DNA from 4 places in the Alteromonas sp. ABV2_168 genome. Region 1 is predicted to be linked to each of the others. Evidence: predicted binding sites of a transcription regulator. Region 1 holds the regulator's gene; each other region holds the start of a gene.
What was found. Region 1 encodes FliA, which starts transcription of late flagellar genes. Its sites were predicted from a motif close to CTAAAGNTNNNNNNNNNNNNGCCGATA; they were not measured.

Region 1 (3,637 bases):
GATCAGGTGGCTATGATCACTATCGATACCTACCGTATTGCCGCTTATGAACAGCTGGCAACGTATGGCAAAATTATTGGCTGTACCACAAGGAAGGCTCAAAGCAGTGAAGAATTAGCCGAACTTCTCTTCCAGTTACGCCATAAGCGTCTAATATTAATAGACACGGCTGGTTTCAGTCAGCGCGACAGTCGTTTAATTAAGCAACTTGGTCAATTTAATCACGGACAAATGCAACCTGTCCGTAAATACCTGGTTGCGCAGGCAAATACCCAATATCCTGCATTGCAACGCATCATTGAAGCGTATAATTCCGTTAAGCTTGACGGATGTATCTTCACGAAAGTTGATGAATGCTACAGTTTGGGTGAGGTTTTAAGTGTTGCTGTTGAACAGCAATTGCCAGTTAGTTATGTGACCGACGGGCAGCAGGTACCTGAAGATATTAAAGTTGCTGATGCAAAATCTCTCGTATCTGCCGCTGCAAAGCTTTATAAAAAGTACGGTTTGAATCATACTAAGCGTAATCATGAAGTTAATTCAGTTCAGGCAGTATGATCGAAGATCAAGCGAGTAGCTTACGAAAGATGAATCAATCACGCCTCATAAAGGTTATTGCCGTTACCGGCGGCAAAGGTGGTGTTGGTAAAACCAACATTACATTAAACACGGCGATTGCTATGGCTAAGCAAGGTAAGCGGGTCATGGTACTCGATGCCGATTTAGGATTAGCGAACGTTGACGTCATGCTGGGTCTGCGTGTTGAGAAGAACCTTTCTCACGTATTATCCGGTGAATGCACACTTGATGATGTTCTGGTAACCGGACCTCACGGTATTAAAATCGCTCCGGCGACTTCAGGTACTCAGGCAATGACTGAGTTATCGCCCACAGAACATGCCGGATTAATCCGTGCTTTCAGTGAGTTGCGGTCGCAGATTGACGTGCTGATTGTAGATACCGCTGCCGGTATTTCCGATATGGTATTGAGTTTCTCCCGTGCCTCGCAGGACATCATGGTCGTGGTTTGTGACGAACCGACTTCTCTGACCGATGCCTACGCATTGATTAAAATTTTAAACCGTGAGCACGGCGTGTTCCGTTTTAAAATTGTGGCAAACATGGTTAGGGACATCCGTGAAGGGCAGGAATTATTCAGCAAGTTATCAAAAGTGACAGGCAGATTCCTGGACGTGGCACTAGAATTGGTGGCAACTGTACCTTTCGACGAAAATATTCGTCGGGCAGTCAGAAAGCAAACCGCTATTGTGGATGCATTTCCCGGTTCTCCTGCGGCCGTCGCGATTAGTCAGTTAGCCACCAAAGCGCTTAACTGGCCGGTACCGGCTCAGCCGGGTGGTCACCTGGAATTTTTCATTGAACAACTGGTGACGAAGCAAGCAGTAGGAAGCCAACGTTGAATAGTAAAGCGGCAGCTTACCAGCAGCAGACCGACAAGTCGCAGCTGGTCGAGCGCCATGCATCCCTTGTAAAACGTATTGCCCATCACCTGATGGCGCGTTTGCCTGCCAGTGTGCTGGTGGATGACCTGATTCAGGCAGGGATGATCGGATTGCTTGAAGCAGCCAGAAATTTCGACGGCTCGAAAGGGGCCAGTTTCGAAACCTTCGCAGGCATCCGTATTCGTGGTGCTATGCTGGATGAAATCCGTAAGGGCGACTGGACACCCCGTTCAGTGCATAAAAATAGCCGTGCTATTACGGAAGCCATAACACAAGTTGAAAGAGAAACTGGCAGAGACGCGCGTGATACAGAAATTGCTGCTAAGCTAAATGTCAGTATTAATGATTATCATCAAATGCTTAACGAGGTGAATGCCGGTAAACTTGTCGGTATTGAAGACCTGGGTGTGTCAGAAGATGTAATCAGCACAGAACAGAATAAAGGTAATGATTCACCCCTCGAAGATTTAATGCAGGGGGCGTTTCAAAAGGCGTTGGCGCATGCCATCACAACATTACCTGAACGGGAAGCAATTGTACTGTCCCTGTACTATGATGAAGAACTGAATTTACGTGAAATCGGTGAAGTTCTTGAAGTCAGTGAGTCAAGGGTCAGCCAGATTCATAGCCAGGCCATGTTAAAACTAAAAGCCCGAATGCAATCATGGCAGGCAGAAGAATAAAACATACTAATATTAATAACGATTGATAATCCTCACCGGAGGCTATTTTGGACAAGAGTATGAAAATTCTTGTAGTAGACGACTTCTCTACTATGAGACGAATCATAAAGAACCTGCTTAAAGATCTTGGATTTTCCAATATTCAGGAAGCTGACGATGGAAGTACGGCCCTCCCCATGCTCCAGCAAGGCGACTTTGAATTTGTCGTGACCGACTGGAACATGCCAGGTATGCAGGGTATCGACCTGTTACGCGCTATTCGTGCAGACGACAAACTCAAGCACTTGCCAGTATTGATGGTGACAGCTGAAGCGAAAAAAGAGCAAATCGTTGCTGCAGCACAGGCAGGTGTAAACGGATATGTTGTGAAGCCTTTCACAGCCGCTACACTTAAGGAAAAACTCGACAAGATTTTTGAGCGTTTAGGTTGATCCAGCCGCTCCCGCCAGAGAAGAGGATTACTGGATGTCTCCTACTAAAAAAGTCCCTATTTCGCTCGAAGAAGCAAAACAGCTGGTAGCATATCTTGAGCAGGGCGATGACGATTCCGCCAACGCCCTGCTTGAAGCTGTATCTGCCAAAGAGTCTGTCGAACTTTTTGCTGAAGTTGGCAAACTAACCCGTCAACTTCATGACGCCCTCAACACCTTCCAGTTAGACGAGCGAATTGCTGGTCTGGCTAATGATGATATTCCTGATGCGCAAACGCGTCTCACCTACGTTATTGAAGAAACTGAAAAAGCGGCTAATACTACAATGGACGCTGTAGAGTCCTGTATGCCCATTGCTGAATCTTTATCAGACCGGATCACAACGCTTGAGCCTGAATGGCAAAAGCTTATGACCCGTCAGATTGAGCTCGGTGAATTCAAGAGTTTATGTATGGATATCGACGCCCTGTTTAAGGACATGTCGAAAGATTCTTCTAAACTTAACAGCCTTTTGACCGAAGTATTAATGGCACAGGGTTATCAGGATTTGACAGGCCAGGTTATTCGCAGAGTGATTGACCTGGTGAAAGAAGTCGAAGACAGCCTTGTGAACATGCTGACCGTGTTCGGTGAACGGGATGCACCTGTTAAAGCACAGAGCACCACGAACAAGCCGGACGCTGTTGAAGCGGAAGGGCCAATCATGAACGCTGAGAAGCGGGATGACGTAGTACAAGGCCAGGATGACGTGGATGATCTCCTGTCGAGCCTTGGTTTTTAGGGGAGCGAATGAATGTCGTTTGATGTTGATGAGGATATATTACAGGACTTTCTGGTCGAAGCCGGAGAAATCCTGGAACAATTACAGGAACAGTTAGTTGACCTGGAGAATAATCCGGAAGACGCTGACCTCCTCAACGCGATTTTCCGTGGATATCACACGGTAAAAGGTGGCGCAGGTTTCTTATCTCTGACTGAACTGGTTGAGATTTGTCACGGCGCAGAAAACGTCTTTGACGTAATGCGTAATGGCCAGCGTACACTGACGCCGGAATTAATG
Region 2 (3,637 bases), on a different contig from region 1:
GACCAGTTTTTACCCCTTGAAGAGGCACGTATTTCTCCGATGGACAGAGGTTTTCTGTTCGGCGACGGTATTTACGAGGTGATCCCTACCTTGCACGGTAAAGCTGTTGGTATGAACGCCCACCTCGACCGGTTACAAAACGGGCTCGATGAGCTGGCAATTACAAATCCGAAAACAAAGGCACAATGGACAGAGCTTGTAAGTGAACTGGTGACGAAAAATACACAAGCTCTGAATTCTGCGTCAGTGGGTGTGTATATTCAGGTATCACGGGGTACTGAGATGAAACGTGCCCATGGTTATCCTGACAATATTCCTCCCACTGTGTTCGCTTTTGCGTTTGCTACCGCCGCGCCGCCGGTGCCGGATAAAGCCGCAGTGGTAACCTTTGATGTCTCCAGTGGTGAAGATAAGCGCTGGCAGCGTTGTAACATCAAATCTACATCGCTGCTCGGCAATGTGATGCATTATCAGCAAGGCCGGCAGGCCGGTAAACAGGAAATCATTTTGTTGAACAGCCACGGGGAAGTGACTGAGGCCAGTTCATGCAACGTATTCGTTGTGAAAGAGGGTGTTATCATGACACCACCGCTGGATCATCAAATTTTGCCGGGAATTACCCGGAAGCTGGTCATTGAAAGTCTTGCAGCAGAAGGCGTTGAGGTGCAGGAAGTACCGGTTACAGCAGAAGTATTGTTCAGTGCTGATGAAGTGTGGCTAACCAGCTCCAGTAAGGAAATCAGCCCTGTTATCTCGGTGGATGATAAACCCGTGGGGAACGGGCAGGCCGGTGAGGTATGGCTTAAAGCCATCACAGCTTTCAACAAACACAAGTTTACGTTATAAAAAAACCTGCACGCTGTGCAGGTTTATTTAATCTTAACGACCGGCGACTCAGTCGTCGGTTTTATCACAGGTACCGTCTTTACATTCACCGTAAAGATACAGGCTGTGATGTGTCAGTTTGATGTTATTGCGTTCGGCAATTTCAATTTGACGTTGTTCAATCACGTCATCTTCAAACTCGATGACTTTGCCACATTTCAGACACACCAGATGGTCGTGGTGCTCTTTATGACTGATTTCAAATACTGACTTGCCACCTTCAAAATGGTGTCGGTTCAAAATACCAGCGTCATCGAACTGGTTAAGCACACGGTATACCGTCGCAAGACCAATTTCCTCACCCTGATCGATCAGAATTTTATACACATCTTCAGCACTGATATGCTGGTTGGCAGGTTCCTGCAGGATCTGCAGAATTTTTAAACGGGGAAGTGTAACTTTTAAACCCGCTTTTTTTAGTTCTTTATTTTGATCCATAAATAATCACTTCTGGAAGCTCTTCTGATTTAACGCTCATTATAGGTACTTTGCCAGGTTTTAAAAGTAAAAGCGCGGATATCTTCAACATTAATCTGCAGAGTAAATCATTGATCCCTGTCATTTATCCATACGTTTTTTAAGGACTTTGTGCAGCTAACCGGACCCTGCAGGCGGTATGCAGAGAGTTATTCAGGATTTACCCTCTCAACGAACTAAAGCATTGTTAAGTTTCTACCGATAAGTTCAATGAAAGCTATGCCTTTTTCGCTGCAAAATAGCGACTTTTCCGGGATGTTTTCAACATTATTTATCTTGCCGGCAATTACGGAACACTGTGCGCAGACATATTTCCTGGCCAAAAAACGGCAAGGCCGGAAAACTTATATTAAAATCAATGATAACCATGTTACGGAAATAAAACCGAAGATTGGGATAAGAAGATGCGCCTGACTGTTGTACAAAAAATAACCCTTGGTTTTGCCCTGTTCGGCTGTTTATTACTGATCACCAGTTTACTTGCTTATCTGGGACTCAGCGACATCCGCCGTTCTGCTGAAACGGTGGCCACCGAGAAAATGCCGGTTCAGACAAAAATGATGTCCCTGAAGTCAGATGCATTGTCTCTGGCGACCGTAACGGCAAACGGTTACTACATGGATGAGCTTTCAGCACTGAATAAAAACAAAGCTGAGTTTGAGGCACTGAGTGAAGTCTTTTCTGAAGATCTCGCTATTTTCGATACCACCTTTGGTAATCACACAGAATCAAAACAGGCCGTAGAGGCGGGTAATACATTTATTCGTGAGAGCGCGACGGTGTACGAAGCGCTTATCAGCAGCAAACAAATACAATTGTCTCTGGCAAAGCAGCGGGAAGAAGCTATCTCTCATATTGATGAAGCCGGAGCGCTGATGATGGATTTAAGCTTTCTGGATAACGGACAGCCCGGTATCGATGCGCTGGCCGGCCTCGGTGCGAATATTGACAATAAATTGCTCACTTTGAGTTCGGTCATCACCGAACTGGTTAAGTCTGAAGATCCTGAAGATTCACTGGTGATTCTGGATGACCTGGACTATCAGTTGAGCAATCTGGCGGTAGACACCGAATATCTGTTCCGGTCTGCCAGTGGCCTGAATACCGACGGTATCATCAGCAATTTTCAGCAGCAGTATGATGCCATGCTGGCTATTCTCACCGGTGAATCCGGTCTGATGGCCGGCCAGAAACAGAAGTTATCTCACATCGCCCATGCCACAGAAAGCCGTCAGCGTGCCAACACATCGCTGGCGCAGGCTACCTCGACAATCAATAACCTTTACGAAGAAGTCACTGAAGAAACCTTGAAAGGGCAAAACCTGATCCTGGACACTGTCCAGGACAGCCTTGTTGATACGCTGGTGGTGTCGTTTATTGGTCTGGTGGCTGCAGTTGCACTCACTCTCACTGTGCGTAAAAGCATTGCCGGGCCGCTGCAAAATATTACCCGTGGTCTCGGCCGGATCAGTGAAGGGGATTTATCGTATCGTCTGAAGACACAGGGCAATGATGAATTTGCCGATTTGTCGGTAAAGGTAAACAGTTTAACTGAAGCTCTCAGAGATCTTATCGGTAACATTCAGCAACAGGAACGAACGCTGCTGGATGTGGCCAGAGAAAGTGTGGAAATGGGTGAACGCAGTCTGGAGCAGGTGGCCCAACAACGTGACCGGGTCCGTAAAACCTCCTCAGATACTGCCAGTGTAAGAAGCACCAGTGAAAAAAACCTCGCGATGATTCAGCAATCGGTGGATGAACTTAACCGGGTCGCCAGTCAGACGCAGCAAACATCCGAACTGGTTGCACAAAACCGGCAACAGGTTGCAGAACAATCTGGCCAGGCATCGGCATCCGCCAGCATCATAAACCGGCTGGATGAGAACAGCCGCAGCATCGGCAGTATCCTTGACGTCATTAAAACCATCGCGGAACAAACAAACTTGCTGGCGCTCAATGCTGCAATAGAAGCTGCCCGTGCCGGTGATCAGGGCCGCGGATTTGCCGTTGTCGCCGACGAGGTCAGAACGCTGGCTAACCGCACGCATAACTCCACTGAAGAAATTGAATCGATGATTGGCAGTTTGCAACGAGATGCACAGCAAGCTGTGGAAGCCATCAACCTGAGTATGGAAAAGGCGGAGCAGGGCGTTGCTATCAGTGAAAAAGTCTATGAGCAGGTTAATGGGATCAGTGAGGTCATTGTGAAGCTGCAGGCGTTTAATGCCGGCTTTGTGAAAGACACTAAAGCTCAGGATAAAGTACTTGCGGGTAT
Region 3 (3,637 bases), on a different contig from region 1:
TACCGTTTTACAGGTATCCGGAATGAAAAGAAGGAGTTGGCGGTGAGTCGTCAGGAGCAAAAATTAAAAACCCGCCAGAATATTATCAATGCTGCTTTTGGTTTGCTTGATGAGCAGCGCAGTTTGTCTGCTATCAGTTTACGTGAAGTCTCCCGTGCAGCCGGTATTGCGCCGACTTCTTTTTACCGTCACTTCAAAGATATGGACGAACTCGGTCTGACGCTGGTGGACGAGGCTGGTCTTGCACTCCGTCAACTGATGCGTCAGGCAAGACGCCGTATCGCCAGTGGCGGCGGGGTTATCGATACGTCGGTTGATACCTTCATGGAATTTATTACCGCCAATACTAACGTGTTCAGATTACTGCTCCGTGAACACACCGGCACCTCAACTGCTTACCGGATGGCAGTACTGAGGGAAATTCAGCATTTTATTGAAGAACTGGCTGATTATATTGTTGAAAGTCAGGGGGCAGAGCATCAACTGGCAAGTCTTCAGGCAGAAGCCATGGTCCGGCTTGTATTCAGTGCCGGAGCTGAAGCATTAGAAGTGGATGTGCCGTTGAGGCAGGAAATTGGTCACAGGGTAAAAGCGCAATTGCGTTTTGTACAGTTGGGGGCAAAAGTCTATCGCCCCCGGAAAGTCAAAAGTGAGTAATTAACGGTTTTTCTTAACCAGTTTTACGCCAGCTTCAATGTGGTGCGTAAAAGGGAATTGATCGAACAAGGCAGACGCCACCAGATCGTGGGTTTGCGACAATGTCGCCAGGTTCGCTGCCAGCGTATCGGGATTACAGGAAATATAAATAATTTCCGGATAGTCCTGAATCATCTTCAGTGATTCTTCATCAAGACCGGCTCTTGGCGGGTCAACCAGCACAGTCGTAAAGTTGTAGCCTGATAAATCAATGCCGTTGAGGCGGGAAAACTGACGTCCTGTTCTTAATGCATCCGTAAACTCTTCAGCAGACAGACGAACAATCTCCACATTGTCTATGTTGTTCACTTCAATGTTAAATTGCGCAGCGTTAACCGAAGGTTTGGCGATTTCAGTGCCGATGACTTTGCGAAACTGGCTGGCCATAGGCAGTGAGAAATTACCGGCTCCGCAGTACATTTCAAGCAGATCGCCGCTGGTGTTTTCACACACAGACAATGCCCATTCGATCATGCGGCAGTTCACTTTTGCATTCGGCTGGGTAAAGCTGTTTTCGATATGCCTGAATTGATAGTGTCGTCCGTTTACCGGCAGCGATTCGACGATAAAGTCATTGCCCAGAATTTTCTTCTGCTTACGTGCCCGGCCGATAACATTCACTGTGCCGAAGGTGTCTGACAACGTATCTTGCAGTGCCCTGGCAGCCGTTTCCCATTCATCATCCAGCTGACGGTGATACAGAAGGCTTATCACCAGTTCACCCGACAGTCCGCTCAGATAATCAATCTGAAATAACTTCTTTCTCAGTACCGGGCTTGAACGAAGTTCTGTCATTAAAATTTGCATAGCGGCATTGATGGTATCGCTTGCCGGCGGGAAGGTGTCAACGCGATACTTTTCTTTCGTCTCGCTGTTGAACATGATGTGATACAAGTCATCGCCATCATGCCATACCCGAAATTCTGCCCGCATGCGGTAGCCGGTTTCTTCTGAGGCAAACACAGACATCTCAGTTTGACCATATTGATCAAGTAGTTGTGACAGTCGCGAGATCTTTTCGTCTAACTGCGCGGTATATTGCTGACTGTGTGTCTGAGTTGTCATGGTAATAGCTTCATCTTGATTGCCGGGCTGCGCATTGTAGTGTCTTAAATTATTTGTGCAAACACTGTTCTGAGATTGCATTAAAATTAAACAATTCGTTAAGTCTGCCGATAACTAATGTGAGGTTAGTGAGGACAACATTATGAACGTGGGTGAAATTAAGGCATTTGTTAGTGAGCAGAAGCCGGCTGTTGCAGAACAGAAGGCACCTGAAGACCCTAACAAAGCAATCAAAAAGCAGTTACAGCAGGATGGGCTTCGTCAGGCTGCTGAATTTCAACAGCGGCAAACCGCAATGGTAAGCGTCAGTAGTTCGCAGACGACCATTGGCCTGAAAGTCTACAGTTCGTCAATGGAGCAACAGGTTACCGTTGACGGACAGCGTGGTAAGTTTGCAAAAGATGATACGTCAGATAAAGAGAAGGAAACCTCTTTATTTGATTTTGAGGAAGTAGCAAAAAACGTTATGCGTTTTGTCGGTGGTGTCATCCAGGGCGCTGCAAGAGGTGGTGTGGATGAAGAGAAACTCGGTAATCTTTTTTCGCAGGCGAGAGAAGGGGTTTCCCGGGGAATTGCCATGGCAGAAAGAGATCTGGGAGGCCTGATGAATGATGATATATCAACAGGCATCGACAGGAGCCGCAGTCTCATCGAAAACCGCATTAATGCACTGGAGGCTGATCTGCTTGGTATTCAGAATGAAGATCAACTTGCTGCTGGCGGTGTTGCGTCAGCTTTGAACGTTAACAGCAGCAACTCAGAATCTGCCAGTCTGACAATTCGTACCAGAGATGGTGATGAAGTGCAGTTGAGCTTTGAGAGTCTGAGGGCTTATCAATATGCCAGCCAGCAAACCGTCGCTTATACGACTGAACAGGGACAGGGTGGTGAAGGTAATGGTTATCAGAATGTCGTCGCTACAGACAGCACCTCTTACTCGTACTTTGATCGTCAGGGGATCAGTTTCTCTCTGAAAGGTGAGCTGGATGAAGGTGAATTAACGGCCATTGCAGATTTAGTGGAATCTGTTAACGATCTGGCTGATACGTTCTTCGGTGGCGATCTGGATAAGGCGTTTGAGAAAGCGCTGGAACTGGGTTTTGATGATCAAGAACTTACGGGTTACGCATTGCAACTTAACAGAACGCAGCAAACGGAAGTTGTGAAAACTTACGGTGCAATTCAGCATTATCGTGACGGCAGCGAGTCCGGTTCCCACGGCGATGAAGCGAAGCCTGTTGCACAATATCTGAATAAGATGCTTAACGTCTTTGAATCGGCGAGACAACAACTGGCTTCAGGTGAAGACTTCAACACTCTGATAAATGGCCTGATCAACGAAATGAAGGATGTACAGGTACCGGATTTAGTCACAGCTATAAATCGTTTCCATAGTTTCAATCAGCGTTTACTTGACGCAATGCCGGGCGAGCAGCAGAAAACTCAGCCTGTAGATCCTCCGGCAAGCGAAAGCTGAAAGATACGGGCGGACTAATAAAGTAGTGATGCCCAATTCAATATTCAGATAAAAAAGAACCCCGGCATGCCGGGGTTCTTTTATGTTTGTGTAGTACGACTACTCGGTTTCTCCTTTCTCCCTTGCAGCACGTACTTTCAATGTTCTTTCCAGAAATACTTTATCGTTTAGTTCCGTAATAGCTGAATCTACGTCGCGGGTAATGACTTCGATAAATCCATACCCTTTACGTTTTCCAGTACGACGGTCCTTCATAAGACGAACACTCTGAACTTCGATGTAATCCTTGAAATATTCTTTCACTGCATCTTCGTTCGCTTTATATGGAAGATTACCTACATATAAAGTGGCTGTTTCTCCGGAAGTATCAGAAGTCACATCAGCATTCACTGAAGAGGA
Region 4 (3,637 bases), on a different contig from region 1:
CAGTTCACGGAGTTTTTCCTGTGGCAGCTTTCTGAGTTCATCCGGCGTCAGTGCCTGTGCCAGAACAGGATAGTGCGTTAATTCTAAACTCATTGTTATCGTTTCATTATGTTGTTTAGCATAAATCAGTATGTCCGTTTTACCATCAGGTCCGTAAACTCAGACAGCAATCCGGTATTGTAGGGCAAACTGTCTAAAGCTTGAAGGGCACTGGCATGAAGACGGTTTAATTCAGCCTTCGCCTGTGCCATTCCCAGTAATGCCGGAAACGTATTTTTGCCAAGTTCAATATCGGAACCCTGCGGTTTGCCGGTGATTTCGGCATCACCTTCCACATCCAGAATGTCATCCTGAATTTGAAAGGCCAGTCCCATGTCTCCCGCGTAACCCGTCAGTGCTTCGCGGTGTTCCGGTTTAAGATCACTGCAAAGTACCGTAATCATTTCCGCGCAGGCCTGTAGCAATGCGCCGGTTTTAAGGCGATGCAGACGGGTTAGAGACGCAATGTCGATGGTGGAGCCGGTAGCTGCAAGGTCTATCGCCTGGCCACCGCACATGCCGGCGTAACCAGAGGCTCTGGCAAGAATACTGACCAGTTTTGAGCGCTGACCATTGGCGTAGTCGCTCATGGGAGCATCAGCAAGAATACTGAACGCCAGGGTTTGCAAGGCATCTCCGGCAAGGATAGCCGTCGCCTCATCAAACTGAATGTGACAGGTGGGCTTTCCACGGCGAAGATCGTCATCGTCCATTGCCGGCAGGTCGTCATGGGCCAGAGAATAGGCATGAATGCATTCTATCGCCATGCTCACTGCGGCCTGATCCTGACCGGGAATATCCAGTGTATTTCCGATGATATGCACCAGTAACGGACGCATACGTTTGCCACCGGCAAGGAGCGCATATTCCATGGCTGCGCGAAGTTGTGGTGCGTGATCAGGAAGTGCGGCAACGAGGCGCAGCAAGCTTTCGTCAGTGTCGTGCTTAATCTTCTGACGTAAGCTGTCAATATTTGTCATGAATTACCTGTATAACAAGGTGGAGCGGAGCGGTCTCTCCGCCAGATTTTATCAGTCTTCAGAAGGGGTGAAATCAACCAGCGTTTGTTCACCTTGCTCAGCGAGCAATATTTTGACTTTCTGTTCTGCCTGCGCGAGAGCCTGTTGACTCAGACGGGATAATTTTACGCCACGTTCGAATTTTTCTAAAGCTTCATTCAGCGGCAATTCTCCCGATTCCATTTCCGTCACAATGGCTTCAAGTTCAGCCAGTGATGCTTCAAAAGAGGGCGCAGATGGCGTTTTTTCTGTGGTCACGTCGGATACCCGGTGCAGTTTTAATGATAATCGCGCACATTAACCGGGCAGGCACGCGGGGTCAATTGGTTTGTCCTGTTCCTGTGTGGTCAGACGGCGGGTATCTCTCTGGTTTTATTGGTGATACCTAATAATCAGCATTCATCTGGTAATCTTGTATTTTGATTATAGAATTCATAATACCGGCCGATAGAGTTAATGGCATCGCGATAAGAGAGTTTTTTGAGGAGCAATAAGTGGATTTAGCAACCGTCATAGGCATGTTAGGTGGTATCGGCTTTATTGTCATGGCCATGATCCTGGGTGGGGATTTGGGCATGTTCGTCGATGTTGCCTCAGTGCTCATTGTATTCTGTGGTTCTATCTTCGTAGTAATGTCTCAGTTTACGCTGGGTCAGTTTTTCGGTGCCGGTAAAGTGGCCGGCAAAGCGTTCATGTTCAAAATCGATCCGCCGGAAGTGCTGATTGAAAAAATCGTTGAAATGGCTGATGCGGCCCGTAAGGGCGGGTTTCTCGCACTTGAAGAAGCCGAAATCGATAATGCCTTTATGCAAAAGGGCGTAGATATGCTGGTAGATGGCCACGACATTGAAGTGGTCAGAGAAACGCTGAAAAAAGATATTCAGATGACCACCGAGCGCCATGAGTTCGGTGGTTCAATTTTTAAAGGTCTGGCCGATGTTGCGCCGGCGATGGGGATGATCGGTACACTGGTTGGTCTGGTTGCTATGTTATCAAACATGGATGATCCTAAATCAATCGGTCCTGCCATGGCGGTAGCACTTTTAACAACACTTTACGGCGCCTTCCTGGCAAACGTTATCTGTTTGCCGATTGCAGCTAAACTGGACAACCGTAAAGAGGAAGAGAAACTGAATCAGTCTCTGGTCCTGGACGGTATCGTTGGTATTGCTGACGGTCAGAACCCGAAAGTCATTGAGGGAATTTTGAAAAACTACATCGCTGCCGGCAAACGTGGCGGCGGGGACGAGGAGTAATCTGCTATGTCAGATGAATGCCCTAAATGTCCCCCTCCCGGCCTGCCGGCGTGGATGGGGACGTTCGCTGACCTGATGTCACTGTTGATGTGCTTCTTCGTTCTGCTGCTGTCTTTCTCGGAAATGGATGTACTGAAATTTAAGCAGATCGCCGGCTCCATGAAGTTTGCCTTCGGCGTGCAGAATAAAATTGAAGTTAAAGACATTCCCAAGGGAACCAGTGTTATCGCGATGGAGTTTCGCCCGGGCCGTCCGGATCCGACGCCTATTGAAACCATTCAGCAGCAAACCATCGATATGACTCAGCCAACGCTGGAATTTCAGGCCGGGGATGAGGACTCATCCGGTGGCCGGCAGACACAGCGCGGGTCCCAGCGTGGTGGTCAGGCTCAGCAAACTGCATCAGACTCCGCGGCTTCATCGTCACAAAGCTCTGACAAAGAGCAGGACAACGAAATGATGAAGAAGGTGGCTGAACAACTGCAAAAAGAAGTGGCGGACGGCTCTATTGAAATGGAGTCTTTGGGTCAGCAACTGACTATCCGGATCAGAGAAAACGGTTCATTTTCCGCCGGTTCGGCATTTTTGCAGCCTCAGTTTAAGCCTGTGTTGAGAAAAATCGGCACCTTACTGGCAGAAATGCCCGGTGAAATAGAAATTTCAGGACACAGTGACGGCCAGCATATTGCCAATGAGTTGTACCGCTCTAACTGGGATTTGTCAGCACAACGCGCTGTGGCCGTGGCGGAAGAGATCCGCAAAGCGCCGGGATTTGATGAGTCACGTATGTCCGTGACCGGTCTGGCTGACACCAAACCTCTGGTTGAAAACGCAGCCACTGCTGACGACCGTGCCCGCAACCGCCGGGTAGAAATTAACATCAATCAGGGCAAACCGTTATTGTCTGAACCTATTTCGGTACTGGAAGAATAGCAGGGCGGGAGAAGGGCGCAGCGCTTAGGCGCTACGCTCCCCGTTGTATTGTGTCTCTGAAGTGAGGTTTTGACAGGACCAGCTGAACTGTCGAGATAGTCCGTTCCAGAAATCCGCCTTCGCAATATTTAAGATAGTAAGTCCACATGCGCATGAAGCGCTCGTCATAACCATCCTGCATCAACGGCTCTTTGGCATTGATGAAAGCCTTGTACCAGTCATCCAGCGTCCTGGCATAATCCAGCCCGATATCCTGTAAATCTCTTACAGATAAATCACTGAAACGTTTGAGGTAGTCGTTGATAACCAGCTGTGAGGGCAGAAACCCGCCCGGGAAAATATATTTCTGAATAAAATCCACACTCTTGCTGTAACTGTCGTAACGACGGT

Region 2: a site for FliA is predicted at 1,540-1,566, ahead of ACXAH4_RS09975 (HAMP domain-containing methyl-accepting chemotaxis protein). Genes of this name have one in related genera too.
Region 3: a site for FliA is predicted at 1,848-1,874, ahead of ACXAH4_RS19585 (DUF5610 domain-containing protein). Genes of this name have one in related genera too.
Region 4: a site for FliA is predicted at 1,482-1,508, ahead of pomA (flagellar motor protein PomA). Genes of this name have one in related genera too.

What each region holds. Positions count from the first base shown of each region.
Region 1 covers NZ_JBSWYQ010000015.1:50,838-54,474, reverse strand. The annotation lists gene flhF (flagellar biosynthesis protein FlhF) at 1-558, shown strand, start outside; gene ACXAH4_RS19045 (MinD/ParA family protein) at 555-1,421, shown strand; gene ACXAH4_RS19040 (RNA polymerase sigma factor FliA) at 1,418-2,146, shown strand; gene cheY (chemotaxis response regulator CheY) at 2,194-2,577, shown strand; gene ACXAH4_RS19030 (protein phosphatase CheZ) at 2,612-3,358, shown strand; gene ACXAH4_RS19025 (chemotaxis protein CheA) at 3,371-3,637, shown strand, end outside.
Region 2 covers NZ_JBSWYQ010000005.1:197,557-201,193, forward strand. The annotation lists gene ACXAH4_RS09965 (D-amino acid aminotransferase) at 1-846, shown strand, start outside; gene fur (ferric iron uptake transcriptional regulator) at 895-1,323, opposite strand; gene ACXAH4_RS09975 (HAMP domain-containing methyl-accepting chemotaxis protein) at 1,767-3,637, shown strand, end outside.
Region 3 covers NZ_JBSWYQ010000017.1:676-4,312, reverse strand. The annotation lists gene fabR (HTH-type transcriptional repressor FabR) at 43-657, shown strand; gene trmA (tRNA (uridine(54)-C5)-methyltransferase TrmA) at 658-1,761, opposite strand; gene ACXAH4_RS19585 (DUF5610 domain-containing protein) at 1,904-3,238, shown strand; gene ACXAH4_RS19580 (RNA recognition motif domain-containing protein) at 3,338-3,637, opposite strand, start outside.
Region 4 covers NZ_JBSWYQ010000007.1:18,456-22,092, reverse strand. The annotation lists gene dxs (1-deoxy-D-xylulose-5-phosphate synthase) at 1-93, opposite strand, end outside; gene ACXAH4_RS11785 (farnesyl diphosphate synthase) at 126-1,019, opposite strand; gene xseB (exodeoxyribonuclease VII small subunit) at 1,071-1,316, opposite strand; gene pomA (flagellar motor protein PomA) at 1,553-2,314, shown strand; gene ACXAH4_RS11770 (flagellar motor protein MotB) at 2,321-3,247, shown strand; gene ACXAH4_RS11765 (class I SAM-dependent methyltransferase) at 3,279-3,637, opposite strand, start outside.